DNA from 3 places in the Neobacillus sp. BP17 genome. Region 1 is predicted to be linked to each of the others. Evidence: riboswitches for the same ligand, from Rfam matches in the RefSeq annotation. Region 1 holds a riboswitch; each other region holds the start of a gene.
The links. Region 1 has a riboswitch for S-adenosylmethionine ahead of AC4QJR_RS23310 (methionine biosynthesis PLP-dependent protein). Riboswitches for the same ligand answer to the same signal wherever they lie in the genome.
Positions count from the first base shown of each region.

Region 2: linked by a shared signal. The riboswitch ahead of metK (methionine adenosyltransferase) and the one ahead of AC4QJR_RS23310 (methionine biosynthesis PLP-dependent protein) in region 1 are both predicted to bind S-adenosylmethionine.
Region 3: linked by a shared signal. The riboswitch ahead of mtnK (S-methyl-5-thioribose kinase) and the one ahead of AC4QJR_RS23310 (methionine biosynthesis PLP-dependent protein) in region 1 are both predicted to bind S-adenosylmethionine.

Region 1 covers NZ_CM184198.1:4,763,544-4,774,298, reverse strand. Annotated here, with positions in the region: gene AC4QJR_RS23320 (bifunctional homocysteine S-methyltransferase/methylenetetrahydrofolate reductase) at 1-1,834, opposite strand, end outside; gene metC (cystathionine beta-lyase) at 1,831-3,024, opposite strand; gene AC4QJR_RS23310 (methionine biosynthesis PLP-dependent protein) at 3,024-4,136, opposite strand; SAM riboswitch class I at 4,273-4,386, opposite strand; gene AC4QJR_RS23305 (lasso peptide isopeptide bond-forming cyclase) at 4,774-6,714, shown strand; gene AC4QJR_RS23300 (paeninodin family lasso peptide) at 6,729-6,860, shown strand; gene AC4QJR_RS23295 (aldolase) at 7,047-7,976, shown strand; gene AC4QJR_RS23290 (lasso peptide biosynthesis PqqD family chaperone) at 7,980-8,279, shown strand; gene AC4QJR_RS23285 (lasso peptide biosynthesis B2 protein) at 8,319-8,771, shown strand; gene AC4QJR_RS23280 (nucleotidyltransferase domain-containing protein) at 8,794-9,981, shown strand; gene AC4QJR_RS23275 (ABC transporter ATP-binding protein) at 9,994-10,755, shown strand, end outside.
Region 2 covers NZ_CM184198.1:4,574,984-4,585,738, forward strand. Annotated here, with positions in the region: gene AC4QJR_RS22365 (glycogen biosynthesis protein GlgD) at 1-131, opposite strand, end outside; gene AC4QJR_RS22370 (YtzC family protein) at 128-397, opposite strand; gene mnmL (tRNA modification radical SAM protein MnmL/YtqA) at 801-1,766, shown strand; gene mnmM (tRNA 5-(aminomethyl)-2-thiouridylate-methyltransferase MnmM) at 1,763-2,335, shown strand; gene tbcS (tetraprenyl-beta-curcumene synthase) at 2,359-3,441, opposite strand; gene AC4QJR_RS22390 (alpha/beta hydrolase) at 3,459-4,262, opposite strand; gene AC4QJR_RS22395 (gamma carbonic anhydrase) at 4,406-4,918, shown strand; gene asnB (asparagine synthase (glutamine-hydrolyzing)) at 5,144-7,048, opposite strand; gene metK (methionine adenosyltransferase) at 7,297-8,496, opposite strand; SAM riboswitch class I at 8,700-8,839, opposite strand; gene pckA (phosphoenolpyruvate carboxykinase (ATP)) at 9,088-10,674, shown strand; gene AC4QJR_RS22415 (hypothetical protein) at 10,709-10,755, opposite strand, start outside.
Region 3 covers NZ_CM184198.1:1,629,858-1,640,612, forward strand. Annotated here, with positions in the region: gene AC4QJR_RS07850 ((Fe-S)-binding protein) at 80-796, shown strand; gene AC4QJR_RS07855 (LutB/LldF family L-lactate oxidation iron-sulfur protein) at 881-2,305, shown strand; gene AC4QJR_RS07860 (LutC/YkgG family protein) at 2,308-3,027, shown strand; gene AC4QJR_RS07865 (2-oxoacid:acceptor oxidoreductase family protein) at 3,304-4,317, shown strand; gene AC4QJR_RS07870 (thiamine pyrophosphate-dependent enzyme) at 4,317-6,611, shown strand; gene AC4QJR_RS07875 (DUF2087 domain-containing protein) at 6,741-7,325, shown strand; gene mtnK (S-methyl-5-thioribose kinase) at 7,358-8,542, opposite strand; SAM riboswitch class I at 8,645-8,796, opposite strand; gene AC4QJR_RS07885 (carbon-nitrogen family hydrolase) at 8,862-9,647, opposite strand; gene AC4QJR_RS07890 (pyridoxal phosphate-dependent aminotransferase) at 9,772-10,755, shown strand, end outside.

The sequences.
Region 1 (10,755 bases):
TCCTCAATTCACTTGAACGCTGACGAGTATATAACGCCAATTCAGCAGTTAATTCATAGCGTAAAAATGGGGTAATCAAATAAATTCCGTTAAATAAATCGAGTGCAGTATCGATAAGTGACTTAGTTATTTCAATTCCTTCACGCGCCGCCTGTTCGGGATTATCGTTGAACATTGCCATTCGGTTCCGGATTGAATCAGCAATTTTGATTCCCGGCACTTCATTATGAAGGAATTCGGCATTTTTACTGCTTGTCAGCGGCATAAGGCCTATATAAATAGGTGCATCAAGATGTTTGGTCTGCTCATAGACTTCGATTAATTTTTCCTCTGAAAAAACTGGCTGGGAGATAAAATAATCAGCACCGTACTGTATCTTCTTCTCTAATCTCTTTACTGCTTTTTCAACAGAGCGAACATTTGGATTAAAGGCTGCAGCAATACTAAAAGATGTCTTTTGCCCCAAATCCTTTCCAGAAAAAGATAAACCTTCATTTAATTGTTTAATCATCTGGATCAATTCAAAAGAAGAAACATCATAAACAGAAGAAGCACCAGGGAAATCGCCTACTCTTGCAGGGTCACCTGTAATCGCTAAAACATCATTCATCCCAAGCGTATGAAGCCCCATTAAATGGGATTGCAAGCCAATAATATTGCGATCACGGCAAGCAATATGAATCAGCGGACGCATTCCTAATTTTTCTTTCACTAAATATCCTAAAGATTCGTTTGAGATACGAACCGTTGCAAGAGAATTATCCGCTAAAGTAATCGAATCAATCCCTGCTTCTTTTAGGGCTTTGGCTCCTTCGAAGAACTTTGTTGTATCTAGTTTTCTAGGCGGATCTAATTCTACGATTACCGATGGCCTTTCTTTCACGATTTCTTGAAGGGGAGTGAACTCCCTTTGTGGAGAAAGTTGATCAACGATAATTCTCTTTGGTTTTAATTTTACTATTTTTTCAGTAATCGGGACACTATTCTTTAATTCAGCTGCAAAGGCTTTAATATGTTCTGGCGTTGTCCCGCAGCAGCCCCCAAGCAATCGAACGCCTTGACTGCGGAAAGCCCGTGCTGAATTTCGAAAATAATCGGCATCGCCCTCGTAATGAAATTTACCATCCGTATAGGCAGGGAGACTAGCGTTTGGATAGGCTGATAAGAAAGCATGTTTAGGTAGTTCGATCTGTTCCAAGGCTAGTAACATATGATGGGGACCGAGACGGCAATTAAGTCCAACGACATCCGCCCCAAGAGCTTCTAGTCGTTTTAAGGCGTCATTAACAGGTGTACGGTCCTGTAAAAATCCGGGCTCCTGATGGGAAACCTGTGCAATGATTGGCAGTTTAGTTTCCTTTCTAGCAATCGATAGAACGGTCTCAAGCTCTTCCAAATTATAAAAGGTTTCGAGCAATAGACCATCCACTCCTTCTAGAAGGAGACAATACAATTGTTCACGGAAACTGCGTTTTAATTCATCAATCGATACTGAATCTGGTTTAATTCCGCGATTGCCGCCAATCGTTCCAAGGACGAACGTATTGGACCTGGAAGCAGCTTGTTTAGCCAATTGGACAGCAGCACTGTTAATTTCCTTGACGGAATCCTCTAAACCATACCTTTGCAGCTTAAGGTAGTTTGCTGCATAGGTATTGGTTTGAATCACATCAGCTCCCGCATCAATATAGGCTTTATGGATGGATCGGATGTGGTCTGGCTGGGAAAGATTCAATTCCTCCAAACAGCTATCTTTACCGTAGGAATACAATAGGGTTCCCATGGCGCCATCGGCGATTAAGATTTGATTTTTTAATTTTTCTAAAAAGCTCATGATGATTCTCCTTGTTGTAGTACCAAATGATTCTTACGAACATGTTCTAGAGCCTGTGAAAAATCCTTTATCAAATCATCAGGATTTTCTAGTCCAACCGATAAACGAACAAGACTATTGGTAATCCCGCGCTTTTCTCGATCTTCTTGAGGCATCGCAGCATGGGACATTTTTGCCGGATAAGAGAGAATAGATTCTACCGCTCCAAGACTGACAGCAAAAACAGGTATTTCCACGTTTGCTAAAAAGGTTCGCAATGCATCTTCATTTGCTAATTCAAAAGATAGGACTGCTCCAGGTCCAGCAGCTTGATTCTTCTGAATGTGATATTGCGGGTGACTTTCCAGTCCTGGATAATGGACCTTATCAACAAGCGGGTGAGCATTTAAAAACTCTGCTAGTTTGATAGCTGAATTTTGAGATTGTTCCAAGCGTACGTGCAGTGTTTTGATTCCTCTTAATACTAGCCATGCATCTTGAACGCCTAAGATGGCCCCAAATCCATTCTGTAAAAAGCCTAATCTTTTCGCCAGGTATTCGTCATTGACGACTGCAAGTCCCGCAACAACATCACTATGGCCAGATAAAAATTTCGTCGCGCTGTGCAGGACAACATCCGCACCTAGCTCTAATGGTTTTTGATGTGAAGGGGTAAGGAACGTGTTATCGACGAATGTTAATGCACCCGTCTCCTTTGCAAGGTTGCTTATTGCTCGTATGTCAGTCACTTTCATTAATGGATTCGATGGTGTTTCTACATAAAACGCTTTTGTGTTCGGCTGAATAGCTTCTTTTACTTCCTCTAAATTTGTCATATCAACAAAGGTATGGTCAATTCCAAGTCGGGTGAGAACTTGCGTGACCATCCGAAATGTCCCGCCATACACATCCTCTGTAATAACAATATGATCACCTGCAGAAAGCAAGAGGAACGCTGTTGAAATGGCCGCCATCCCAGATGAAAAGGCAAATCCTTTGATTCCACCTTCGAGTTCTGCAATCACATCTTCAAGTGCTTCTCTTGTCGGATTTAAACTGCGGCCATAATCATACTTGCCAAACTGATCGAAGTCCGATTGGTGGAAGGTTGATGCATGCTGGATCGGTACACTAACCGCTCCAGTTACTGGATCAATTTTGTGCTTATTATGAAGGAGTCTGGTTTCAAAAGTATATTGATCGTGTGACATTAGGCAATCACTCCTTCTTGAACATGGATAAATGCTTTTTCTAAATCTTCTATTATGTCCTGTGAATCCTCAAGTCCTACGGAAAAACGTAATAACCGGTTACAAACGCCTGCTTGAATTCGAACTTCTTCTGGAATATCCGCATGTGTTTGTGTTGCCGGATAGGTAATAAAGCTTTCTGTCCCACCTAAACTTTCCGCAAAACTAATAAGCTTTAAACCTTGTAAAAATGGATTAACCCAAGTTTCGTCTTTGATCCTAAAAGAAACCATTCCACCTCGGCCAGGGTAAAGGACATCTGTCACCGCATCATGCTCCGAAAGAAATTCGACGATGTTTTTTGCATTTTTTTCATGTCGTTCCAACCGAAGAGACAATGTTTTCATTCCGCGCATTAATAACCAAGAATCAAAGGGACTTAGCACCGCTCCAGCACCGTTATGGTGGAAGGCCAATGCTTCACAAAGTTCTTTCCCAGTTGCAACAACAAGGCCGGCAAGGACGTCATTATGTCCACCTAAGTATTTCGTTGCACTGTGGATGACAATATCCGCACCAAGTGTAATCGGCTGCTGCAGGAGTGGCGTATAGAAAGTGTTATCCACGATTAATAATAATCCGTGCTGCTTTGCAATTTTTGAAACTGCCGCAATATCAGATTCCTGCATGAGCGGATTGGTTGGTGTTTCTAAGAAAATAGCTTTTGTTTGCGGGGTAATTTTCTTTTCAATCTCATCCGGACAACAGGTATTCACATATTGAGTCGTTAAGCCCCATTTTTTATATCCCTTTTCTAATAGGCGGTAGGTACCTCCATATAAATCTTCACTGACGATCCATTCGTCACCAGATTCAAATAGTGCAAGGATCAGTTGAATGGCCGCCATACCAGAACTGCATGCATATCCCTGATCCGCATTCTCTAAATCAGCAATAGTTTTCTCAAGGAGCTGGCGTGTTGGATTTCCTGTTCGCGTATAGTCAAAGCCAGTTGATTGGCCAATACCCTCATGGCGGAAGGCCGTTGAAAAGTATACAGGTGGGTTAACCGTTCCAGTAGTTGTTTCACTTCGGTTACCTATTTGGGCAAGTTTCGTATCGATTTTGTACATAACGGACACTCCTTAGTAATAAAAAAATTAATATAATATTTCACATTAACGCGATTGAGTAATAAAGCTTTTTGATAAATAAAAAAAGTCTTCTTATAAGAAGAAGACTTTTGTATGCACAACGCACTTGTCATTCTTCTTATCTAGCAAATTAGTAAATTTGCAGGACTTAGCACCTTTTCAATGAGAATAAACATTGAAGGTTGCTGAGGTGTCGCAGGGCCCTTCCCTCAACCTCTCTTGATAAGAAAACAATTATTTAGATTATTTATAAAATTTACTACAAAATTCGTGTTATGTCAAATCGTTTTTAAAGTAAAACATAATAATGAAGAAACTAGACGGAAATTCTTTATAAAAAAATATATAAATAGTTAATTGAAAACTTGTTGACAGTGGTAGTTTATGGATTTATTATAAGGTTATAAATTGTTCTTAATAAAGAACTATTATAGGTATTATGCAGTGCTAATTTATTAGTTGTGATACATAAAGTTGATAAAATTATACCATAGTTTTGGGAAATTAAATTAAAATAATTTCTATTAGTTAATTATGGAATTGGTGTTCTATTTAGTGAACCTATAATTCGATTAAAAAATTGTAAAACTGATGAAATGTATAGCAGGAGGAAAAGATGAGCGCTATAGCCGGAATATATCATTTAAACGATGAACCAATCAATCTAGAGCACGGAAACCGGATGATGAAAGAATTAGAAAAATATCCGGCAGATGATATTCAAACTTGGCATAACGACAAAGTCTTTCTTGGCTGTCATGCACAGTGGATTACACCGGAGTCTGTTGGTGAAAAGCTTCCTTATTATGACCATGAACGGAAGTTAGCCATTACAGCTGATGCGATTATAGATAATCGAGATGAATTGTTTGAGAGATTACAAGTTGATAAAAGGAAAAGAAAAGAAATCACTGACAGTGAACTAATTTTGCTTGCTTATCATAAATGGGGAGAGGAATCTCCGAAATATCTAATTGGGGATTTTGCATTCATGATTTGGGATGAGAGAAAACATAAACTTTTTGGTGCGAGGGATTTTTCTGGGGCACGAACCCTTTATTTTTATCGGTATAAACAGAGATTTGCATTTTGTACAGTAATACATCCACTACTATCATTACCTGATATTGAGATGGAACTTAATGAGCAGTGGCTTGCTGAATACTTGGTATTGGCGGGAACGATTGATGCGGTAAATACATCAATTACACCATATAAAAATATTGAACAACTACCTCCTTCTCATAGCATTTCGTTAGTTGGAAATAAAATTAAGTTTACTAGATATTGTAATTTAATACCTGAAAAACAATTAAATCTAAAATCAGATGAAGAATATGTTGAAGCCTTTCAAGATGTTTTCCAAAAGGCAGTCACCTCAAGATTACGTACTCATCTCAATGTGGGGGCACAACTAAGCGGTGGATTAGATTCGGGAGCTGTTGTTAGCTTCGCCGCAAAAGCTATGCGGGAAAGTAATAAAAATTTACATACCTTTAGTTACATCCCTCCAAAAGACTTTGTAGATTTTACACCAAAGCAATTATTGGCTGATGAAAGACCATTTATTAAATCAACTGTACAACATGTTGGGGGTATAAAAGATTCCTACCTGGATTTTGATGGAAGGAATTCATATTTAGAAATCGACAGTTTACTGGAAGTTTTGGAGATGCCATACAAGTTTTTTGAGAACTCCTTCTGGTTAAAGGGAATGTTTGAGAGAGCCAGTGAGGAAGGAGTAGGGTTATTATTAAACGGTGATCGAGGGAATTTCAGTATTTCTTGGGGCTACGCCATGGATTACTATTCGATGCTTTTAAAGAGGTTAAAATGGTACCGCCTTTATCAAGAATTAGATGAATATTGTAAAAAGGTTGGCGGAGCAAGATTACGTAGGTTACCGGATATTGTTAGAGTAGGTTTTCCGGTTATAGACAAATTTTTTCAGCAAGGTACTCCTTATAAACTTCCTACAATAATTAATACGGAATTTGCCAATCATACTGATATTTATAACAAGCTAAAAAAATATGGCATAGAAAAATCTGGATGGTTTCCTACATCAACTATATATACTGAAAGAAAAAGGCATTTTGAGAATATGTTTATCTGGAATGCAGGGAATACTCTTGCTGCAAAACTATCATTACGTTACTTACTATCAAAGCGGGATCCAACAAATGATATACGTGTTGTACGTTTTTGCCTATCTGTTCCAGAAGATCAATATGTTCAAAATGGCATGGATCGGGCTCTTATAAGAAGATCCACAGAAAACTATTTACCTGACAAGGTTCGATTAAACCAAAGTATTCGGGGGGTCCAGGGGGCTGATTGGGTTCATCGGATGATTCCATATTGGAATGATTTTAAGGATGAACTACATCAACTTATTGAAGATAAAAGAGTATTGAAATTTTTAGATCGTCAAGTGATAAAGAGAGCATTACTAAAGGTTGAAGAAGGCCCAAAGCCTGAATATGCCACTGATCCAGAATATAAAATTTTAATGCGCAGTTTAATTATATACCGATTTATAAAAAAATTTCCTTGAAAGGAGGTGAGAAGATGAAAAAAGAATGGCAGAAACCAGAATTACAAGTGCTTGATGTAAAAATGACAATGCTTGGAAAAGATGGGGATTTTACTGATGCAGCTTTTCCAGAAAACACTCCAAAAGCTGATCTAACTTTCTGTTAAGAGTTAGAAAAAAAGTAAGAACAGATTTAGTTAAATGTTTTTTCATAATTCAATCTGCTAGGGTACCGTACATAAGGAACCTTGTAGATCCAGTTTTTTTATAGAAGTATACATGTTAAAAGCCCTTATGATTAAAGAGATGATAAGGGCTTTTAACATAACCTTTGAAATATTGGAGTGAATAGAGTGATAGAAACTAAAAAACAAGTGGTTTATAAGGCCTTTGGTTTTTCTGTCATAAGTGAGATTCTTTTACCTGAATTACCTCATATAAAGAATAAGGTAGAATCAATCGATATTGAAGTGAAAATAGAGGATTTAACTAAAGAATGGTACGAATTATCGGATTATAATAATGCTTTTGTTATTAAAGAAAATCTAGTGATGTTTCAAGTTCCTGATGTTGCAACTTTCTCTATCCAAGATGGAAATAGAATTTCGGTTTCACCTTTGAAAGAAAATGAAGAAGACGTGATAAGACTTTATATTCTTGGAACCTGTATGGGTGCAATATTAATGCAAAGAAAAGTATTTCCTTTACATGGAAGTGCGGTTGCTATTAATGGAAAAGCATATGCTTTTGTGGGTAATTCTGGAGCTGGGAAGTCTACAACGGCATCCGCATTCTTGAATCACGGATATCAACTTCTTAGTGACGACGTAATAGCAATAACGTTATCACAGAATGACTCTATTCCATATGTAACTCCATCATATCCACAGCAAAAGCTATGGCAAGATAGTCTAAATATTCTTGGAATGGAATCTAATGACTATCGACCAATATATGGTAGGGAAAATAAGTACTGTATTCCAGTGGCTTCGAAGTTTATTTCTGAGCAAATTCCCCTTGCAGGAGTGTTTGAACTAATAAAAACTGAGAATAATGAATTTGAAATTTGTCCAATCAATAACTTAGAACGATTTTATACACTTTACTACAATACTTATCAAAATTGTTTTATTCAAAATTTAGGGATCATGGATTGGCACTTTAAGACAACAGCAAAAATTGTTGATAAGATAGACATTTACCAAATACATCGTCCTGTTTCTGGAGCAAGTTCCACTCAAATAGTTTCGCAAATATTAAAAACAATCAGCAAAGGAGAATAAGCAATGATTAGAAGTGGAAATATCTCATTAGGTCATTCCGTTATACAAATCAAAGGAAATCTTGTTAGTAATATGGGTGGAGAAAAAGTGATGCTAAGTGTTAAAAACGGAAAGTACTATAACTTAGGTGAAATTGGTGGGGGTATTTGGGATCTTATTGCGGAAGAGACTTCAGTTAATCAATTGGTGACAAAATTACTATCAAATTTTAATGTAACTCAGACCGAATGTGAGGAACAAGTGATTTCTTTTTTGGAACTATTATTAGAAGAAGGCTTAATTGAAATAAATGATAGTATATAATCTAGCAACCTAATTTTAAATATAAGTAAGGAGCAGCTAATGAAAGTGTTGAGAATGGTAAGAATTTTTTTATTATTGAGTATGAATTTTAAGTTACTTTTAATCGAGGCTTTTTTTCTACTGGGTTGGGCTCGTATACTTAAAAGTATGTCTTTTGCAAAGGTTGCTCCTTCATTAGGTGAATACATGAATGAAACATCCTTAAATTTAGATGAATCTAAAAAACAGCTTCTTAAAAATGTTTCTGAAGCAGTTAATTTAATGAGTCGTTATACTTTTTGGGAAAGCATGTGTCTAGTTAAGGCAATTGCAGCAATGAAAATGTTGGAAAGGCGCCACATAGAAAGTACCATATACTTAGGGACTGCAAAAGATAAGACTGGAAAATTGATTGCTCACGCATGGCTGCGCAGTGGCCCTTTCTACATAACAGGTGCAGAAGTTATGGACCAATTTGTTGTTGTAAGCAAATTTGGAAAAAAAATACGTTGATAAAATAATAAAGGAGTCAGCCATGGAGAACAATTTCAGTCTCAATGTTTCTCAAATCCCTATGGAACTACAGCTAATTATAGATATTTTAAAGATGGAAGATGTTGAACATGATCCAGCTGACCTAAAGAAAAGACTAGAAGCTGCAAATTGGGAGTTATTTCTTGAATTAACCATGCACCATCGTGTGTTTCCTCTATTAAATAGTAAATTGAAAAAGATTAATAAAAGTTTGATTCCTCCGTATGTAGTTCAGACAATTAGCCAAACATACATGATGAATACATACCAAATGCTGGGCTTTAGCGCTGAGATGGAGCAAGTTGGTAAATTATTCAATGATAATAATATACGTCTCCTTTTTTTAAAAGGTCCGATACTTGGTGAAGATCTTTATGGTGATGTTTCCCTTCGAACATCTGGAGATTTAGATTTTCTAATTTCAATAAATGATTTGAACAAAGCAGAAGAACTTCTAAAAAAAAATGGTTATGAAAAAGATGACTATATTAAAACAGTACTAAATGATTGGAAGTGGAGACATCATCATGTTACATACGTACATCCTCAAAAAAAGATTAAACTAGAAATTCATTGGAGATTAAACCCTGGTCCCGGGAAAGAGCCACGCTTTAAGGATTTGTGGAAGAGGAAACGAATAAGTTCATTAACAAGTTATCCTGTCTATTATTTGGGAAGAGAGGATTTATTTTTATTTCTTGTTTCTCATGGTGCACGTCATGGTTGGTCTCGCCTGCGCTGGTTATTAGATATAAATCAAATCTTAAGACAAGGTACTAATTGGAGAGAACTTATAAATTTATTAAAAAAGTATAATTACCTCGATGTTGGGGGACAGGCTGTTTTTTTAACATCACAATTACTAGGCACTCCTATTACAAAAGAAATGAAAACATTTATTACAGGTAACCGCCCAAAAAGACTAGCTCAGGATGCTGTCTTTTATTTAGAAAAAATGGTGAATCTACATAATGAACCTGTTCCTAAGGATATAGCAAAATATCATAAACGTCATTTATTTTGTTTAATGTCTAAAAAGCAAAGGTTTTTCTTTATTATGAGTTTTTTGTATCCATACCCTGAAGATGCCCAAACATTGCCCTTACCCAATTACTTGCACTTTTTATATTTTCTTCTACGTCCCTTTTTATGGGCTTGGAGGAAAACCAAGTACCATGCACTATCATAGGAGGATATGGTTATGAAACAGGTTTTTTATTTTACAAAACGTTTACATTCCTTATCAGGCCGAATTCTATATTTAAACTTAGTAGGAATGGTATTGATCAGTTTATTTGAGGGGGTTGGTATTTTATTATTAATACCTTTGATAAATCTTAGTGGAATAATCGATGTAAACTCTAATTCAGCTCCGTCAATATCTTGGTTGTCTACATTTTTTCATATATTTCCAAAATCATTGAGTTTAATTTTCATTTTGAGTGCATATATCTTATTAATTGTCGGGCAGAGCTTTTTCCAGAGAAAGCAAACAATCTTAAATGTAAAAATCCAACAAAACTTTATTCGTGATTTAAGAGAAGATATCTATAAGTCTTTACTTCAAGCGAATTGGGCGTTTTTCCTAAATAAAAGAAAGTCAGATATTATTAATTTAATGACAAATGAAATAACACTCGTTAGTGCTGGAACAAATATGTTTCTTCAATTTCTAACGTCTCTTGTATTTACAATGATTCAGTTAGGGATAGCATTTTGGTTATCTCCACAATTGACAGTATTTGTCCTATTATTTGGAATAGCTATTATCTTTTTTTCCCGGAAATTAATAAATAAATCTAATAAATTGGGAAAGGAAACCTACGACCTCTCCCAAAGGTATATTGCAGGTATTACTGACCATTTTAATGGAATCAAGGATATTAAAAGTAACATGCTAGAGGAATCTCATTTAAAGTGGTTTCGGGCCTTAAGCCAAAAAATGGAGGAAAATAGAATAAAG
Region 2 (10,755 bases), 190 kb from region 1:
CCACCGGATTTTTCATAATTCTTCTTGGCTTGCTTAACAAGATCGAAATCTTGCCCCAGCTCTAAATCTTGATTATTAATTCCATTCCGGGTTTTCTGTTCAGGATTTTGTTGCTTAGAACGCTTTTTCAAAGGTTTTCCCCCTCTAGAACCATGGTATTCTGAAGCTGCTGCAGCTGGAGTCTCATTCTATGGAGCTGTTCCCGTTGCTGCGAGTTTGCACTATGTGCCATTTTAGCAATGTCTTGATAAGTATCTTCAAGCTGCTGCAGCGCCTTTGTGTAATCATCGTCATTATAATGCTCTTGGAGACTACTTTGTTTGTATTGTTCTTGGGCAAAGCGAACTGTGTCCTCAACCTGTTGCATTAATTCGTCCATAGAGTCGCGAGTAGCCATTTAAGAACCCCTTTCTATAATAACTGGAAGCCCCGTGTGAGAAGCATAATGCTTCATTTCTTATTTTGTTCTCCATTTTCTTTCCTATAACATAAACAGTTGAATAATTATTACCAGCCAGTTCCGTAAATAATTACATTTGGATAAGCTAGCCACAACATGATAAAATTGATGTTATGCGCTTTTTAATTTTTTTCTCTGTTAAAGCGGCCTGTTGAATTCCGCTTCAGTCACTTCGCTTTCCGCGGGCGGTCCGGGGAGCCTCCTCGTCGCTGCGCTCCTGCGGGGTCTCCCCTGCCCCGTCCTCCCGCAGGAGTCTTCGTGACTTCCGCTCCAATCAACAGGGTGCAAAAATTAACAATAAGTTTTAACACAGCCTATTTTCTTAAAGGAGGTTTTCTGATTGGTTCAGATGAGACCTTTTATATATGCTTCTGATGATAAACGATACCATACTTGGAATTACCACTTGCGCCAAGAATTTGGTCATAAGGTGTTTAAAGTCGCGCTTGATGGAGGCTTTGATTGTCCGAACCGGGATGGCACTGTCGCACACGGAGGCTGTACGTTTTGTAGTGCGTCAGGTTCTGGAGATTTCGCCGGTAATCGAGTAGAATCCCTAGAAACTCAATTCAATAACATTAAAGAAAAAATGCACACAAAATGGAAAGATGGCAAATACATGGCCTATTTTCAGGCATTTACAAATACCCATGCACCAGTAAATGTACTTCGTGAAAAATATGAATCCGTTCTGGATCAGGAAGGCGTCGTGGGTTTATCGATTGCCACGCGTCCTGATTGTCTGCCAGATGATGTGGTCGAGTATTTAGCGGAACTGAATGAACGAACCTATTTATGGGTTGAACTTGGTCTTCAGACAGTCCACGAACGGACAGCCTCACTCATCAATCGTGCCCATGATTATCAATGTTATAAAGATGGGGTAAACAAGCTAAGAAAGCATGGGATTCGCATCTGCTCCCATATAATTAATGGATTACCGCTTGAGAACTACGACATGATGATGGAAACTGCTCATGAAGTAGCCAAATTAGATGTTCAAGGAATAAAAATCCATTTGCTCCATTTGTTAAAAGGAACGCCGATGGTCAAGCAATATGAAAAAGGAATGCTCGAGTTTATGTCCCAAGATGACTATGTAAAGTTAGTATGTGACCAATTAGAGATTTTACCACCCGAGATGATTGTTCATCGGATAACAGGAGATGGTCCCATTGATTTAATGGTTGGGCCGATGTGGAGTGTGAACAAGTGGGAAGTCTTAAATGCCATTGATGCGGAACTGAAAAAACGAGACAGCTGGCAGGGGAAATTTTATCAAGGTCAATTGGTGAAGTATTTATGAAAATAGACAAGGTTCTTCCGTTTGCGAAAAATCTACTTAAAAAAGCGGTTCAACCTGGCGATGTTGTGATTGATGCGACAGTTGGAAATGGCTATGATACAGTTTTCTTAGCAGAACTTGTTGGTGCCTCCGGTCACGTATTTGGGTTTGATATTCAAGAGAAAGCGATTGCCGCAAGCAAGGAACGTTTAATTAATCAAAGCCTGTCTGAGCGAGTTACACTGTTTCAATCGGGGCACGAACAGCTATCCCAATTGATTCCTAACAACTATCAAGGTAAAGTAACTGGTGCAATTTTCAACTTAGGATATTTGCCTGGCAGTGATAAAACGATAGTTACTCAACCTGAAACAACGATTGATGCTCTGCAACAACTAATGGAAATGATTGCTCCTGAAGGAATCATCGTTCTCGTTATTTATCATGGCCACAAAGGAGGGGCTGAAGAACGTGATTCCCTGCTTGATTATTGCCAAAAAATTGACCAAAAAACAGCCCATGTGCTCCAATACCAATTTATCAATCAACAAAATAGTCCAGCTTTTATCATTGCAATCGAGAAAATATAAAAACCAGGCCTAAGCGCCTGGTTTTATTTTGAAATTAACCTTGTAACAAAAGCTGGGACTGATTTTTGCACTGAACGGTAGGCAAGACCATTGAAATAGAAGAAATAGCTAATCCAACCGCCCGTTTTAATCATACCTTTGGCTAATTTTCGCACGTTTTTCTGTTTGCGAACCTTGGCATCGGATAAATAAATACCCAGCAGACCACGATTAATCAAGCGATGAAAATTTTTGTGAGGGAGAAATTCCGTGTGCCGGTCTGCTTCAATCATAAAATGATTCAAGCGTTGAAAAAGCATTTCCTCATTACGATAATAAGTACAAAAGTTTAAATCTCCCCCAATAAGGTCTTCTTCTTGATCAATAAAATAATCTAAAAGAATATGTAAGCCCTGAATATATGGAAAGTATCCATTTCGAATATTATCCGCATCACTCAACTGAAAATCATTACGATGTGCATAGGACACAAGGCAAAAAATCCCTAAGGTAGAACCCGAACAAGCTGAAAATTCATACCATTCCATATCAGGTAAGTGAGGTTGGTTCTTTTGAAACCATTTTTCAAGACGTGGGACCCGCTCCTCATGGATGACATGTTTATGAATTTGCAGTTCACAATAGTATTGGCATAGCTCAAGCAAATAGTCTTTAATTCCTTCATAATTCTTAATTTCTCTCAGGACAGAGCGGCAGGTTTCCGATAAATCATTTAAATAATTATCATCGTCCTGGTCTTCACGGAGCCGGTAATAATTTTTCTTCTCTGCCTTAAGGACGAGCGCATCTGCCATGGATTCATGGAGCGCTGCAAAATCCTCAGGGTCTAGTGAGGTGGAACGGTCACAAAGATTATCCAAATAATCACTAATCGTTTGATAAGCAACGATAAATTTTATCGCTTTTTGATAATCCCCTTTTGCGGTTAGTGCAAGGATAGCACCACCCTCGCAATGGAACGTTTTATGATTGATACTTGCAAGGGCCTGAGTCCTCAGTTCCTCGTTCGGGATTTTTTCTGCACGGCTTTTCCAATAAGCCAATTCTTTGTGTACTGCTGGAAGTATTTTGCTGTATACCCTCGACATAAGGGTGATTGGCATCATTAAAACCGACAACCTTTCTAAACAATATAACCGATTGCTTTTAATTGACTATAAACAAAATCCTTTGCATATTCAAATACCACTTCGCGCTCCGGTTCATTAAAAATCTCATGGTAGCATTTCGGCCATTCCTTAAATCTTTTTTCCGAAAGTGGTACGTGATTGAACCACTCTTTTACGGTACTTTTATTGACTATTTTATCATCGCCAGCTTGCATGACTAGCATGGGGATATCTTGTGTTTTTTCAAGCGCCTGAAAGGCCTCTTTCATGGCACTCACTAATTCCCGATACCATCGAACCGATACCTTGGTTACATAAAGGGTATCATTCGAATCCGCTTCACGGACCTCTTCGTTTCTTGTTGCCATTTGGACCGATAATCCAGAATTGATCCGAAGTGAAGGAAAAACCACATTCAGACCATGCGATAGAATATCTAGAATTTTAGATGGGGTATGAACTAACCCTAAACACGGCGATGAAAGAATCACTCCAGCGACATTCAGCTTCTCTTCCTGTAAGAGCCGGATTGAAATTAATCCCCCCATACTGTGACCAAGTAAGAATACTGGTAAATTATAGCGGTAGGCTGCCTGAATCCAATCCTTTACTTCAAAGATATAATCATCGAAGGAATGAATATGACCGCGGTTTGCTCTTGTTGTCATCCCCTGGCCCGGAAGGTCTGCCATAATCACATGGAATCCTGCAGAACGCCACATTTCGATTAGCCAGCCATAACGGCGATGATGTTCCATCGCACCATGGACCATCACAATTACTGCCTTCGCTTCCCCTTCTGCTTCCCACTTCCACATAAAGTTCCCCCCTAGAGTAGTTATAACCAATTAGTGAATGAATTCCAATGCACGAAACTTCACTAATTCAAAAAAGACGAATTATTTTTAATTGCTTCCTACTTCCGCTAAAATAATATAATCATGGAAAAGGAGCGAGAAGAATGATCTATCCTTATAAAGATAAGTATCCTCACATAGCGGATACTGCTTTTATTGCCGACTATGTGACAATTACTGGTGATGTTGTAATTGGCGATGAATCAAGTGTCTGGTTTAATACTGTCATTAGAGGGGACGTCGCCCCAACCATCATCGGTAAGAAAGTAAATATCCAAGATAATTCTATCTTACACCAAAGTCCCAATAACCCGCTAATTTTAGAGGATGAAGTGACTATTGGACACCAGGTAATTTTACACAGTTGTATCATTAGAAAAAAAGCACTCATCGGAATGGGATCGATTATCCTTGATAATGCTGAAATTGGTGAAGGTGCATTTATTGGTGCCGGCAGTCTGGTTCCCCAAGGGAAAAAGATCCCGCCTAATACCTTAGCATTTGGCAGACCCGCAAAAGTTATTAGAGAATTAACACCTGAAGACATTAAAGATATGGTAAGAATCTCTAGAGAATATGCAGAAAAGGGACAATATTATAAGTCCATTCAACCTTAATAATAAAGCGCAAGCGCCCTGGTCAGCGGCGTATGGCCTGGAGCGCTCCAACTGAGATAAAGGAAACACGAAGAGCGATAGCGATTCGATGTTGACTTATCGTAGGGAGGAGAGCGAAGGACAGTAGCCGCTAGGGCGCTGGAGCTAGACAGTAATCTAAGTTCAAAAACTTATACTATCTTATACTAAATAAAGCACCCAAGAAAACTTGGGTGCTTTTATTTATTAATTTTTCGATGATTGCAATGCTTTTTCTAAAGAATAATCCCGTTGAAATGAATAGACATCCTCCACATACACTTGATGCCAAACCATAAACATCAGCACAGTCCAGATTTTCCTGCTGTTATCTGCTTTGCCTTGGCTATGATCTTCAAGCAATTGAAGCACATAGGTTTTATTGATCAAATGATCGGTGTTGCTTTCACGGATGATTTTTTTGGCCCATTCGTTCATTTCATCCTTCAACCAGTGACGGATTGGAACAGGGAAACCTAGTTTCTTACGGTCTAGCACATGGGCAGGCACGATGCCTTCAGCGGCTTTACGCAAGATATATTTAGTCGTTCCATGAGCTGTTTTCAGGCTAGTTGGGATTTTTGACGCGACTTCGAAGACCGCTTTATCGAGGAATGGCACACGTAATTCTAAAGAATGAGCCATGGTTACTCTATCTGCCTTCAATAAAATATCACCGCGCATCCAAGTATGAATATCAATATACTGCATCCGATCAACCGGATCGTAGCCCCGCGATTCGGAGTAAAGAGGCTTCGTAATATCCTTATAATCTAATCCTTCACGGTAGACATTTAATAGTTCTCGTTTCTCTTCTTCTAAAAACATTTTTGCATTACCGATATAACGATCCTCCATCGGCGTTACACCACGTTCAATAAAGCTTTTTCCTCTCATTCCTTCAGGCATCATGCCTGCAATCCCTTTTAAAAGCACTTTTCCTGCTCTTGGGATTTTATTAAATACCTCTAATGATTGCGGTTCACGATAAATATTGTAGCCGCCAAATAATTCATCCGCCCCTTCACCAGACAGAACAACGGTTACGTGCTTTCTTGCCTCACGAGCAACAAAATATAACGGAACGCAAGCAGGGTCGGCAAGCGGGTCATCCATATGCCACATGATTTTTGGAATTTCATTCATGTATTCCTGAGGGGAGATCACATAACTGATATTTTCAACACCAAGTTTCTCAGCTGTCTCTTTCGCGACATCAATTTCACTGAAACCATTATGCTCAAAGCCAACAGAGAAGGTTTTAATGGCAGGGTGAAATTCTTTAGCAATTGACGCAATGATGGAAGAATCAATCCCGCCTGATAAGAATGAACCTACTGGAACATCACTGCGCATATGCATTTTGACTGAATCAAAGAGGACATCTTTAATTTCTTTTATAAAATCAGACTCCGCTTTTTGAACCGGTTTAAAATGTGCCTTCCAATATCTTTTAATTTCCATTGGTGAGCCAATTTTTTTTGAAAAATAATGACCTGGTTCTAATTTCTTAATTCCATCAGATAAAGTGTTTGGTTCAGGAACAAATTGATAGGTTAAATAATGCTGCAAAGAATCATAATTGAGCACATCATTTTCAAGACCCAACAAAATACTCTTTTTCTCAGACGCAAAAAACGTTCTGTCACCATCTTCAAAATAAAAGAATGGTTTAATTCCAAAAGGATCGCGTGCCCCATAAAGACTTTGCTCTTGTTTATCCCAGATAACGAAAGAGAACATTCCACGCAGTTTTTCAACGGCCTTTTCCTTTAAATGGCTGTAAAGAGCAATAATAACCTCCGTATCAGAACTTGTTGCAAACGTTAAACCCTCAGCTAATAGTTCTTCACGCAGCTCAACATAGTTATAAACTTCACCGTTAAAGATAATCCAATAGCGTTCATTTTCATAGGTTAACGGTTGATGACCGCTCTCAATATCAATGATACTTAAACGTCGGAATCCAAATTGAATATGATCATCATAATAAAAACCATCATCATCTGGACCACGATGAGTGATAATATCGTTCATATTTTTAAATTGTTGTTTTTGTACTTCACTATAGTTTTGTGTTGTATCGTGTACACAACCTATAAAGCCACACATTATGTACCTCACCTCTTCTAAATATCCCTAAATAAAGGATTTAATCCAAAAAACATACTCTCTAATACTACCACTTTTTTTTGAAAAAATGCACTGTGAACAATAGGTAAATTTACTATCCCCATTTTTTACTTCTTTTGACCTGTATAAACATTTCATTTTAGTCAAATACCGATTAAATGTGCAGGTAATTAGACGTACAAATAAAAACGGGAGTTACATGTCATATGTAACCCCCTCTTTTCTATTTATATATTTGCTTGCGCTCGTAATGCCTCTACTTTATCCGTACGCTCCCAAGGCAGGTCAATATCTGTACGGCCAAAGTGGCCGTAGGCTGCTGTTTGTTTGTAGATTGGACGACGAAGGTCCAGCATGTTGATGATTCCAGCAGGACGTAGGTCAAAGTTTTCACTCACCAGGTTCACTAGAATATCTTCGTTTACTTTACCAGTACCAAAAGTATCCACAGCGATGGAAACTGGTCGTGCTACACCAATCGCATAGGCCAGTTGAACTTCACATTTTTCAGCAAGACCAGCAGCCACGATATTTTTAGCTACATAACGAGCTGCGTAAGCTGCAGAACGGTCTACTTTCGTTGGATCCTTACCAGAGAAAGCACCGCCGCCATGACGAGCATATCCACCATACGTATCAACAATAATTTTACGGCCGGTTAAGCCTGCATCCCCTTGAGGGCCGCCAATAACGAAACGTCCGGTTGGATTAATAAAATACTTTGTCTTCTCATCGATAAGTTCCTTCGGTACAACAGGGTTGATGACATATTCTTTTAAGTTACGTTGTATCTGCTCTAACGTTACTTCTGGGTTATGTTGAGTAGAAATAACAATGGTATCAATCCGTACCGGTTTATCATTCTCATCATATTCCACCGTTACCTGGGTTTTTCCGTCTGGTCGAAGGTATTCAAGAACATTGTCTTTTCGCACTTCTGTTAATTTACGAGCAAGCTTATGTGCAAGTGAGATGGGAAGCGGCATTAGCTCTTTCGTTTCATTACATGCAAAACCAAACATTAGCCCTTGATCCCCTGCTCCAATTGCTTCAATTTGCTCATCAGACATTTGACCTTCACGAGCCTCCAAAGCTTGGTCAACACCCATTGCAATGTCTGGAGACTGTTCATCAATAGATGTTAAAACTGCACATGTCTCGGAGTCAAATCCATATTTCGCACGATCATATCCTATCCCTTTAATCGTTTCACGAACGATTTTTGGAATATCCACATATGTAGATGTTGTGATTTCCCCTGCAACTAACACTAATCCAGTTGTTACTGAAGTCTCAGCCGCAACACGAGCATTAGCATCTTTTGCTAAAATAGCATCTAAAATGGAATCAGAAATCTGGTCACAGATTTTATCTGGATGACCCTCAGTAACTGATTCAGAAGTGAACAAACGCGCGTTTCTTGACATCTGAATTCCTCCTTTATTATGAGATCACGAGGATTTTTTTCGAAGGTTACAGGTATACTTCTTAAACCTCGAGAATTTGATACGGTACTCATTCCCTTAGTATGTAATAAACAAAGGATTTTTATTAGAGACTCATTTCATAAAAGGACTTATACAAAACAAAAAACCTTACCATAGAGGAAAGGTTGTTTTCGGGCCTTTCGCTCTTATCGTTCAAGGCATTAGCCTTGCGTCAGATTAGCACCTTCGCATTTGAAAAGGACCTTTTAAAGTGGTTCATCTTTTCATACTGCAGGTTGCTGGGTTTCATTGGGCCTGTCCCTCCACCAGCTCAGGATAAGAGAGTATCCGTTCATCTTAGAATAATATCATACTGGGTAACAATGTCAATGTATTTTTTAGAAATATCTTCCTCATAAAATGGGAAAAATACGGTGTAAGTCATTAGTCTTTTATAAAATTTATTTATATCTTCATTTAAAGTTTTAAAATATATAAATCCAGATAAATAGGATACATTAATTCGACTAATGTGTTATACTTTTTGTATTATTAACCACATAAAACTTAGACAAAGGAAGGTCTCATTAAATGAATTCTGTTGATACTCCTAATGAATTAAATCAATTGTTGAATGAAAGTCATGTTCATGTACAATTATCTGTTCCACAGTTAGTTGAAAAAGTCTTAACCCGTCATGAAGGGGCACTAACTTCAACGGGAGCAATTAGTGTCGCTACTGGTAAATATACTGGCCGATCTCCACAAGATAAATTCATTGTTGTAGAAGATTCAACGAAAAATAAAATTGAATGGGGCACGACCAATCAACCAATTTCTGAGCAGGTTTTCACAAAGCTTTATCAAAAAGTCATTAATTATTTACAACAGAAAGAAGAAATCTTTGTTTTTAAAGGTTTTGCTGGTGCCGATACAAAATCACGTTTACCTATCCAAGTTGTAAATGAATTAGCATGGCAAAATTTATTTGTACACCAGCTATTTATTCGACCAACAGAAGAAGAACTGCTTGATCATAATACTGGTTTCACCGTTATTTCTGTCCCTAATTTCAAGGCTGATCCGGCAATTGATGGCACTAATTCTGAGGCCTTTATTATTGTATCATTTGAGAAAAGAGTTGTTCTAATCGGTGGAACAGAATATGCAGGCGAAATGAAGAAGTCTATTTTCTCAGTCATGAACTATCTACTACCTGAAAATAATATTTTTTCCATGCATTGTTCTGCCAATGTTGGCCTTGAAGGCGATGTTGCATTATTTTTCGGCTTATCTGGTACTGGAAAAACCACTTTATCCGCGGATCCAAATCGTCGATTAATTGGTGATGATGAGCACGGCTGGTCATCCAACGGTGTCTTTAATATCGAGGGAGGCTGCTATGCCAAATGTATTAATCTTTCTCGTGAAAAAGAGCCGCAAATTTTTGATGCGATTCGCTTTGGAACGGTATTAGAAAATGTTACCTTGAATCAAGAATCCAGAATCCCTGATTATGATGATGGCACATTAACAGAAAATACACGTGCCGCTTATCCAATTCATGCGATTGATAATATTGTTCAACCAAGTATTGCTGGACATCCAAACACCATCATCTTCTTGACGGCTGACGCTTTTGGTGTTTTGCCTCCTATTTCGAAACTTACTAAGGAACAAGCGATGTATCATTTTTTAAGTGGTTATACTTCAAAATTAGCCGGAACAGAGCGTGGAATAACGTCTCCACAAGCAACCTTCTCTACCTGCTTTGGTGCACCATTCTTGCCACTGCCAGCAACTCGATATGCCGAAATGTTAGGTGAGAAGATTCTTGAGCACAATGCCAATGTATTCCTTGTGAATACAGGCTGGACCGGCGGTGAATATGGGGTCGGTAACCGGATGAAGCTTTCCTACACCCGTGCTATGATCCAAGCGGCACTTGAAGGGGAACTAAATCATGTAGAAACAACCAAAGATAAAATTTTCGGTTTGAATATCCCTCTTCATATTGCTGGAGTACCAGATGAAGTCCTTCAACCTAGTAAAACATGGTCTGATCCGTTTGCTTATGAGAAGAAGGCAGAAGAATTAGCAGCACAATTCCGGGAAAACTTCAAGAAATTCACAAATGTCTCAGCGGAAATTGAACAAAAAGGCGGACCTATCGCGTAAGTGAAAAGTGACCTATCTATTCTAAAAGCCCATATCAATTCGATATGGGCTTTCTTACTTCTACCGTTTCTGATTTATTTA
Region 3 (10,755 bases), 2.6 Mb from region 1:
TTTTTTTCAATTAGTCATCAGATGACCAGTTCATCAGCGGAACTCGTGTAAATTTGAAAAATAGGAGAGGAAGACAATCATGAAGGTTACACTTTTTGCAACTTGTATTGTAGATATGTTCAAAAGTAATGTAGGAAAGGCCACTGTCGAATTACTTGAGAGGCTCGGGTGTGAAATTGATTTTCCTGAATCGCAAGTTTGTTGCGGGCAACCATCATATAATAGTGGTTATGTTAAAGAAACAAAAGAAGCTATGAAACGAATGATCGACACGTTTAGCGATGCTGAATACATAGTCTCTCCATCAGGGTCCTGCATAACTATGTTCCATGAATATCAGCATATCTTTAAGGGAGACCCGGTTTGGGAACCAAAAGCAAAAAGACTTGCTGAAAAATCATTTGAACTTACGCAATTCATTGTTGATGTTTTGAAAATTGAAGATGTCGGTGCCCGTTTTGAAGGAAGTGTAACCTATCATACCTCCTGTCACATGACAAGATTGTTGGGTGTAAAGAAAGCTCCTATGATTCTATTAAGTAATGTAAAAGGTCTAAGGTTTACTGAATTGCCTGGGAAGGAACAATGCTGTGGTTTTGGGGGGACTTTTGCGGTAAAAATGGCTCAAATTTCAGAGCAAATGGTGGATGAAAAAGTCCGACACGTTGAAGAAACTGGGGCTGAGTATCTAATCGGTGCGGATGCAGCCTGTTTGATGAATATCGGCGGAAGAATTGATAGAGTTGGTAAGCCAATCAAGGTAATGCATATTGCCGAGGTATTAAATAGCCGTTGATTTTGGAACTCTGTTGATTGAAGTGCCTGGAGCGGAAATCAACAGACAAGTTTTATTAACGTAGAAGAATGGAGGAATGACTGTATGGCAATGAAGATTAGCACAGAACATTTTAAAGAACGTGTTGATAAAGGAATTCATGATGACTTCATGCGCGGGGCTGTTGCTGGAGCACAGGACGGTATGGGTGTAAAAAGAAGAGTCGCCGCTGAGGAACTAGGAAACTGGGAAGAATGGCGCTCGCATGGAGAAGAAATCCGCCAACATGTACTGGAAAACTTAGATTATTATTTAGAACAACTAAGTGAGAATGTTGCCAAGCGTGGCGGACATGTATTTTTTGCACAAACTAAGGAAGAAGCAAATGAGTACATCCAAGGGATTGTAAAAAAGAAGGAAGCCAAGAAAATTGTTAAATCGAAATCGATGGTAACTGAAGAAATCAGTTTAAATGCAATGTTGGAAAAAGAGGGATGTGAGGTTATAGAAACAGACCTTGGTGAATACATTCTTCAAATTGATGATCATGATCCCCCATCACATATTGTTGTACCAGCGCTTCATAAAAATAAGGAACAAATTCGTGATGTGTTTACGGATAGGTTAGGTTACACAAAAACATCAAAACCAGAAGAATTAGCATGGCATGCCCGTGAGATGCTTCGAAAGGAATACCTATCAGCAGATATCGGGATTACTGGCTGTAATTTTGCTGTGGCCGAAACTGGTTCTTTTAGTCTAGTAACTAACGAAGGAAATGCTGATTTAGTAACAGCATTACCTAAAACACAAATTACAGTTATGGGAATGGAAAGACTGGTTCCAACCTTTGAAGAGATGGAAGTTTTAGTTAGTTTACTAACGAGAAGTGCGGTAGGTCAGAAATTAACTAGCTATATTACTGTGTTAACAGGACCGAAAGAAGCATTAGATGTCGATGGCCCTGAGGAATTTCACCTTGTCATTGTTGATAACGGAAGATCCAAAATACTTGGCGGAGAGTTCCAATCTGTTTTACAGTGTATCCGCTGTGCGGCATGTATTAACGTATGTCCGGTTTATCGGCATGTGGGCGGACATTCATATGGCTCTATTTATTCGGGGCCTATCGGTGCAGTCCTATCTCCATTATTAGGCGGATACGATGAATTTAAAGAGCTCCCTTACGCTTCAACCCTATGTGGAGCTTGCACAGAGGTATGTCCAGTAAAAATCCCGTTACATAACCTTCTTCATAAACACCGAGAAGTCATTGTTGAAAAAGAGGGAAAAGCACCAATATCCGAAAAACTATTAATGAAGGCTTTTGGTTTAGGGGCAGCCTCTCCAATCATGTATAACATAGGATCTAAGATGGCACCTGCTGCAATGAACCCTTTTACAGTGGGTGAGAAGATTTCTAAGGGACCAGGTCCATTAAAGGCTTGGACAGATATTCGTGATTTTCCAGCACCAAATAAAGAGCGATTCAGAGATTGGTTTAAAAACCGTGAAAAAGGAGGCAAATAATCATGGTTGGAGCGATTCACAATCGAGATAAATTTCTAAACCAAATTGCGGGCAGTCTTGGGCGGCCGCGCATTTCCTCCCCCGTTGAAAGGCCGGCCTGGAAATTCCAGCCCCAATATGAGGTATTAAAGGATGCTACACAAGATGAATTGTTAGAGGTTCTTAAAGAGCAATGTAAAAAAATTCATACAAACCTTTATGTAACTGATAGCAATGATTTACCTTCAGTCCTAAATGAAGTAGTTTCTGGCTTTGGCGGTGGTCCGATTGTCACATGGAAAGATGAACGCTTTTCCAAGTGGGGACTCGATCCACTTATAAAAAAGGAATGGCCAGCACAGAATATAGAAGTTTACGAATGGAATCATAGCAAGGGGCACCAAAACATTGCAAAAGCAGAGAAGGCCAATGTGGGGATTACAATTAGTGAAATAACACTGGCTGAATCCGGAACGGTCGTATTGTTTAGCGATGAGAATAAGGGGAGAACTGTCAGTTTTCTCCCTGCCACCTATATCGCACTTATACCGAAAAGTACACTAGTACCGCGGATTACGCAAGCATCTCAAAAGATGCGGGAGATTCATAAGAAAACTGGTCACGTAGCTTCATGCATCAATTTTATTACTGGACCGAGTAACTCTGCTGATATTGAATTGAATCTTGTCGTTGGAGTTCATGGACCTGTAAAGGCATCATATATTGTCATTAATGATTTATAAAAATTTTTAGAGGTCTGTACCATAATCGGTGCAGGCCTTTTTTGTTTTATTCTGTTATACAACAATTTATAATCTGTTATATAATGAAATGTCGTCTTGAAGATCATATATACTTGCGTTTATTCAATAATTAATTTTTGTGTTACAAAATTTTTTTCTTTGTGTTTGACTTTTATCACAGATTAATAAAAATATTCGTTTTACAATAGTTGTGGGATAGTAAAATTTTATGTCTATTTCGTGGAGTTTTATTGAACGAAGTCAGGGAGGGACATTATGTCTATTTTACCGAAAAAAAATGAACTAGGATTTTTTGAAATCCGTCTTGAATCAATTGGGGGGTTAGGTGCTAACCTTGCTGGAAAAATGTTGGCGGAGGCAGGCGTTTTGAGTCTTGGCTTGAAAGGATCCAATTTTTCATCCTACGGATCCGAAAAAAAGGGCTCTCCAGTAAAGAGTTTCATCCGCTTCTGTGAACCAGATGTGGAAATTAGAGACCATAGTCCAATTGAACAACCACATATTGTTGGGGTTTTCCATGAAGCTTTATATAGAACTGTTAATGTTGTCAGCGGATTAAATGCTGATGGTATCGTACTCGTTAATACCTCGAGAGATTTTGATGAAGTAAAAAAGGATTTACAATTGCAATACGGTACACTTGCTATAATAGATGCCCTTTCGATTGCCGTTGAGGAAAAAACGAAAGTAAATACAGCCATGCTAGGTGCACTCTATCGCATTTGTGACTTTTTAGATCCAGAATCAATGAGAGATGTAATAAGGAAAACGTTCACAAAAAAATACCCACATCTAGTTGAACCAAATATCCGTACTTTTGATCGCGGTTATAATGAGGTTCAATTTAAAACATACGAAGTACCAGCCGGTGCGGAAGGAAAATCCTTCACCCGTTCATTGCCAATGCTTGGATACATGACCCAGGAAATCGGTGGAGTCATGGTTTCACAAGCTAATAGTATATATAAAGATTTAAGCGGTTCACGGCAAGGATTCCTTCCAGAATTCCAGCAAGAGAAATGTATTAACTGTGCAGCTTGTGACAATGTTTGTCCGGACTTTTGTTTCGTTTGGGAAGAAGGGGAGGATAAGCGCGGCAGAAAACAAATGTTCCTTAAAGGTATTGATTATCAATACTGTAAGGGCTGCCTGAAATGCGTGGAGGCCTGTCCAACAGATGCCCTTGGTGATCTTCGTGAGTTACTTGGGTATGCAGATGAACACCGCGTAAAGCAAAACTTTCCGTATATTGCAGGAGGGGTCCAATAATGTCTATTTTAGAAGATAAATTAACAGCAAAAAGGATTGCAGAACAAATTTCTACTTTTGAATCTGGGAATGAAATGGCTGCAATGGCCGCAGCACAAATCAATTATCATATTATGGGATACTTCCCAATTACGCCTTCCACAGAGGTTGCTCAATTTCTAGATCAAATGAAAACACGTGGAGAACATGATATTAAACTGATTCCTGCAGATGGTGAGCATGGTTCGGCCGGGATTTGCTATGGTGCAGCAGCAACAGGTGCAAGGGTAATCAATGCAACAAGTGCAAATGGATTCTTGTATATGCTTGAGCAGATGCCAGTCCAATCAGGTACTCGTTTTCCTATGGTAATGAATCTTGTTACACGTGCTGTCAGTGGTCCATTAGATATTCGCGGAGATCATTCTGACTTATATTATGCTTTAAATACAGGCTGGGTCATATTAACAGCAAAAACCCCGCAAGCTGTATATGATATGAATATTATGGCATTAAAAATTGCGGAACATTCTAAAGTCCGTTTACCAGTTATTGTTGCTTATGATGGATTCTTTACTTCCCATCAAAAGCGCCGGGTTGAATTCTTTAAGGATCGCAGTGTTGTACAGCAATTTGTGGGAGAATGCCCAACAGATTACAACTTTATCAGGGATTTAAGTAAACCAGTAACAATTGGTGCGCATATGAGCGGAGATGATTTCCTTAATAATCACTTCCAGCAGTCAGAAGCAATGTATAATGCTGGTGAGGTATTTAAAGAAGTAGCTGAAGAATACGCGAAGCTTTCTGGAAGAGAATATCCTATACTAGATTTATATAAAATGGAAGATGCAGAGGTAGCTTTATTTCTATTAAACTCTGCAGCAGAATCTGCTAAAGATGTTGTGGATCAACTTCGTGAAAAAGGAATAAAGGCTGGTGTGATCAGCCCGAATATTATTCGTCCATTCCCAGCAAAAGAAATTCGCGAAGCTCTTAAGAATGTAAAATCATTATTAATTGGGGAACGCGCGGATTCTTATGGAGCAAATGGGCCTAATCTTACACATGAAGTGAAATCTGCCCTTCAAGATGACAAAGACAACAAGACGATTGTGTTAAGTCGTGTATTTGGACTTGGAGGTAAGGATTTCTATGCAAGTGATGCAGAGGCTTTCTTTGATATGGCATTGGATACATTGGAAAAAGGCTTTGCCGAAAAGCCTTTTGATTACTATGGACATATCCCTGGCAATCCTGAGAAAATTCTCAAACCAGTTATTTTACCACAACATGGGGATGTCTTTAAAACCGGATTAATTGATGTAAAGATGGATGAAGAAACCAATAAATTAAAAGTGAAAATTCCACCACTTAGGGCCTTAACTGGTAAACCGAAACGAATTGCATCAGGTCACGGTGCATGTCCGGGCTGTGGTATTTTTGCTGGTCTTGAGTTGTTCTTTAAAGGAATTGAAGGAGACATCGTTACACTATTCCAAACTGGATGTGCCTATGTAACAACAACATCGTATCCAAGCACATCCCATAAGCAAACAATGATGCATAATTTATTCCAAAACGGTGCTGCAACATTATCAGGTACAGTTGAAGCATTCATGGAATTAAAACGCCGCGGTGAAATTCAAGTATCTGATGATGCTACATTTGTAATGATTACTGGCGATGGCGGAATGGATATCGGAATGGGATCAGCTATTGGTACAGCTCTTCGTGGTCATAAGCTAATTATGCTTGAATATGATAATGAGGGCTACATGAATACCGGCTCACAAATGTCATATTCCACGCCAATCGGTCATATGACAAGTACTTCTGGTGTAGGAAAAACACAGCGTGGTAAAGCTTTCCATCATAAAGATACCGCACAAATAATGGCAGCAACGAATATTCCATATGTATTTACTGGTTCCGAGGCATTCCCTCAGGACCTAGTGAAAAAGGGTGCAAAAGCACAATGGTATGCTCAAAATGTTGGAACCGTTTATGGTAAAATTCTCATCACATGCCCACTTAACTGGAAATCCGATGACCGTTTTGGCACAACCATTGTGGAGGCTGCGGTAAACTCTTGTTTCTTCCCGCTTTATGAAGTCGAACAGGGTGTTACAACAATCACTTACAATCCAGAAGAAAAGAATAAACGAATTCCACTTTCGGATTGGTTAAAGTATATGGGAAAAACAAAACATCTACTAAAAGAAGAGAACAAGCCAATGTTAGAAGAGTTTGAAGCTGAAGTTGAGAAAAGATGGCAGCGTCTAAAAGCAAAAGATGAAAATCCAATGTTGTAAATAGTAGAATAGATCAAAGACACTTCCTTTTGGGAGTGTTTTTTTTTAATTATTGACATGGTAAAGTTAATTTGATATATATCTAATTAGATAGTTATCGAAATTATAAAAAAGTGAGGTAGGAAATTGATCCAATTAGATAAAATCGTATCTTTTTATAAAACAATGGGAGATCCAACAAGAATTCGAATAGTAGCCATATTGGCGAAAGGCCCACTCCACGGTCAGGCGATTGCTGGAAAGCTTGGCCTGTCTGCTCCAACGATTACACATCATTTAAAGAAATTACGGGAAGTTCATGTGGTTTATGACAGAAGAGTCAAGAATACTATCTACTTTTACCTAAACGAATCACTGATAAATCAGCAGGCAAAGGTGTTTACAGAACTGTTAGAAAAAAAGGGAGAGGAGTTGGATGAAATGGTCGAGTCTAGTCTCGAGAGACAAAAAATCATCGAAAATTTCTTTACGAAAACTGGGAAACTAAAAAATATTCCAGCACAACGAAAAAAGAAATTAATCGTATTTGAACACATGATACAGGGGTTAAAAATGGGTGAAAAATACGAAGAAAAACAATTAAATGAGTTTATAAAACAATTCCATGATGACTATGCAACCATTCGCCGGGAATTTATCATTAATCACTATATGTTTCGAGAGAATGGTATTTATGAACTAAACCCAGAAGAGATGTGGGCAAAAATCGACTAGAAAAGCAATCCAAAATGGATTGCTTTTCTTACCTATATACGTTCTTTTATAGTTGCGATAAATGATGTTAGATCCTTAATTTCATTTCGTTGTTTTATTAGGATTCTTCCGAGTTCAATCGTTTTTTGTTTAGTAGTGATTCTGGTTTGCTCGTCCTCAATCCCATCTAAATCTGCAACATGTGCAAGGCCAATGGTTCTTCTGATTAATTCACAGCCTGCAAACCCGAGGGTATCCCCAAAAAACTTGGATATCTGATAGTTTAAGAATGTAGAAGTTTTTACAGCAATCTCTTTATTTTCTGTATTCCATAGGAATGTATATTGTTCCTCAAACACATTCCATACGGTTTCAATGTGGTTGATGAAAAGATCACGTTTTTCTTCATTCACAATAACCTGGAAAAGGAGGTTCGCAAATACTTGACCTATATCAAAGCCTGCAGGTCCGTAGAAAGCAAATTCAGGGTCAATTACTTTGGTTTCAGAATTACTAGCAAACACACTTCCAGTATGTAAATCTCCATGCAGGAGGGCCTCAGCCTCCGTTAAAAAGCTTTTCTTCAAGACATTTACATGAAATTTTAGTTCTTCATCATGCCAAAGAGCTTCGACTGCTGGACGAAGGCTATCCTCAAATTCGTTTGTATCTGCATCCATAAATGGGTCGGTAAAGATCAAGTCCTCAGTGATTTTGCATAATTCGGGATTAATAAATTGTTGGACACGTTCTTTTTTTACTCCAGGGCCTAATCCGTAATCAGAAGTGTAAAATAATGTCTTAGCAAGATATTCACCCAGATGTTTACCAATTAATGGATAGCTTTCACCTTTAATAAAGCCAGTTCTTGCGATCAAAAGATGGGAAAGATCCTCCATAATAGTTACAGCAAGGACATCATCTGTGAATAATACTTCTGGAACATATTCAGGAGCAATTTGCCCGAAAATTTTTAAGGCATCTGCTTCAATCTTTGCTCTTTTCAGTGTTAATGGCCAGCTTTCACCAACTACTTTTGCATATGGGAGAGCTTGTTTAATAATAATACTTTTTCCTTTTAATTCTTCGACAATATGAAAAACAAGATTGAGATTTCCGTCGCCAATCTCTTTGCAGGAGAGTTTAGCAGTGCCTGGAAAAATATTTAATTCCAGTGCAAGTTCTACAGCACTCTCGTTAGTTAATGGTTGGTATGTTTTCTGTTTTAGTAGACTCATAATGGCTCCTCCTTGTTTTTGGGAGGCTTCATTGTGCATTAGGCACAAAAAAGCCTCTTTCTCATTTGAAAGAGGCTCGGGAAGACAAATTGTCTATCGCACCTCTCATCTCTCAGAAAGATAATCCTTCTGTTGGAATTAGCACCGTGCCTTATTGGAATCGTTAAGCGCAGGAAGCACTCTATTATCCAATTTGTTTAAGGTCGGTTGCTGGGCTTCAAAGGGCCAATCCCTCAGCCAGCTCGTGATAAGAGAATATTTATTTTACTGGTGAAAATCATATCAGCAATAAAATAATATTGTCAATATTTTTTGAAAATTAATTATAGTATTCGGGTTTTCTATCAATGAAAATAGGGATCTGTTTACGAATCTCTTTGACTAAATCCGTCTCAATTTCTGCAGATAAAATTTCTTCGCTTTCTTCAGCTTCCACTATTACCTCTCCCCACGGATCGATAATTAAGGAATGCCCAGCGAACTGGTTATTAGGATCTTGACCGGCACGGTTACAAGCAATGACATAACATTGATTTTCAATGGCTCTGGCAATTAAAAGGGCTCTCCAATGAGACAATCGCTGCGCTGGCCATTCGGCAACCACAAACAGTGCCTCAGCCCCTTCAGATGTATGTGCTCGAATCCACTCCGGAAAGCGAATGTCATAACAAATAGTCCCGGCAAATTTATTATTTTCAATTTCAAATAGTCCTTTTTGAGAGCCTGCTTCTAAATAAACATGTTCATCCATTAGCTTAAACAGGTGAAGTTTACTATACTGGTGTACGAGTTTACCCTCCTTATTGACAATGAGCAAGGTATTTTTTATACCGTTTTCTTCTCGGTTGGCTACAGATCCGCCAACAAAATTTACTTGGTACCTTTTTGCTGCCTTTTGAAGGAAATCAATGGTCTTACCAGCATGATTATCAGAAATTTCATTTAGACGAGTTAAGTCATACCCTGTTGTCCACAGCTCTGGTAGTACAATGATATCTGGCTGGCCGGCTACAGCCTTTTCAATGAGTCTTTCAGCAGATTGATAGTTTTTATTTGGATCCCCAAAGGCGATATCCATTTGTATACATGAAATTTTTAATTTCACGAATCTTCACCTCGTTTGAACTTTCGGAATTTTTTCTTTACAAGCTGTTATAAAAGTTATATCATTTGTGACTAGAATTTAACAATAGAATTACTTTTATAAATCATTAAAGCAGGTGAGAACCATGAAGCAATTTTCAACATCAGAGATTTTAAATAGTCTTCCTAAGCAGTTTTTTGCTTCACTCGTTAAAAAAGTCGGGGAATATATTTCACAGGGGTATGATGTGATTAATTTGGGGCAAGGGAACCCCGATCAGCCAACACCGGCACATATCGTAGCAAAACTTCAGGAAGCCGCGGTGAATCCATTAAATCACAAATATTCTCCCTTTCAAGGGCACCAGTATTTAAAACAAGCTGCTGCTGATTTTTATTTTAGAGAATATGGAATTCCCATTGATCCAGATAAAGAAGTGGCTATACTGTTTGGCGGTAAGGCGGGTCTTGTCGAAATTCCGCAGTGTTTATTAAATCCCGGCGACACCATCCTCGTGCCTGATCCAGGCTACCCGGATTATTTGTCAGGGGTTGCACTTGCAAAAGCCGAAATGGTAAGGATGCCGCTAAGGGAGGAAAATAATTTTCTACCGGATTATGGTGAGTTGAATGGGGATGTTTTAGATAGAGCAAAACTAATGTTCCTCAATTATCCTAATAATCCAACTGGTGCGGTAGCGACTCATGAATTTTTTGAGGAGACAATCAAACTAGCGAATGAACATGATATCTGTATAGTTCATGATTTTGCCTATGGTGCCATCGGGTTTGATGGTAAGAAACCAGTAAGTTTTTTACAGGTTCAAGGGGCAAAGGAAGTTGGAATTGAAATTTATACCTTATCTAAAAGCTATAATATGGCAGGCTGGCGTGTTGGTTTTGCAATTGGGAATGAGAGCGTCATTTCCGCTATTGAACTTTTACAAGACCATTTGTATGTCAGTTTATTTGGAGCCGTACAGGAGGCTGCTGCGGAGGCCTTAATTGGCCCTCAAGACTGTGTAAAGGAATTAAACGAGTTGTATGAGCGAAGAAGGAATGTATTGATAAGTGGGCTTCATTCCTTGGGTTGGAATGTCAGCGCACCAAGGGGATCCTTTTTTGCCTGG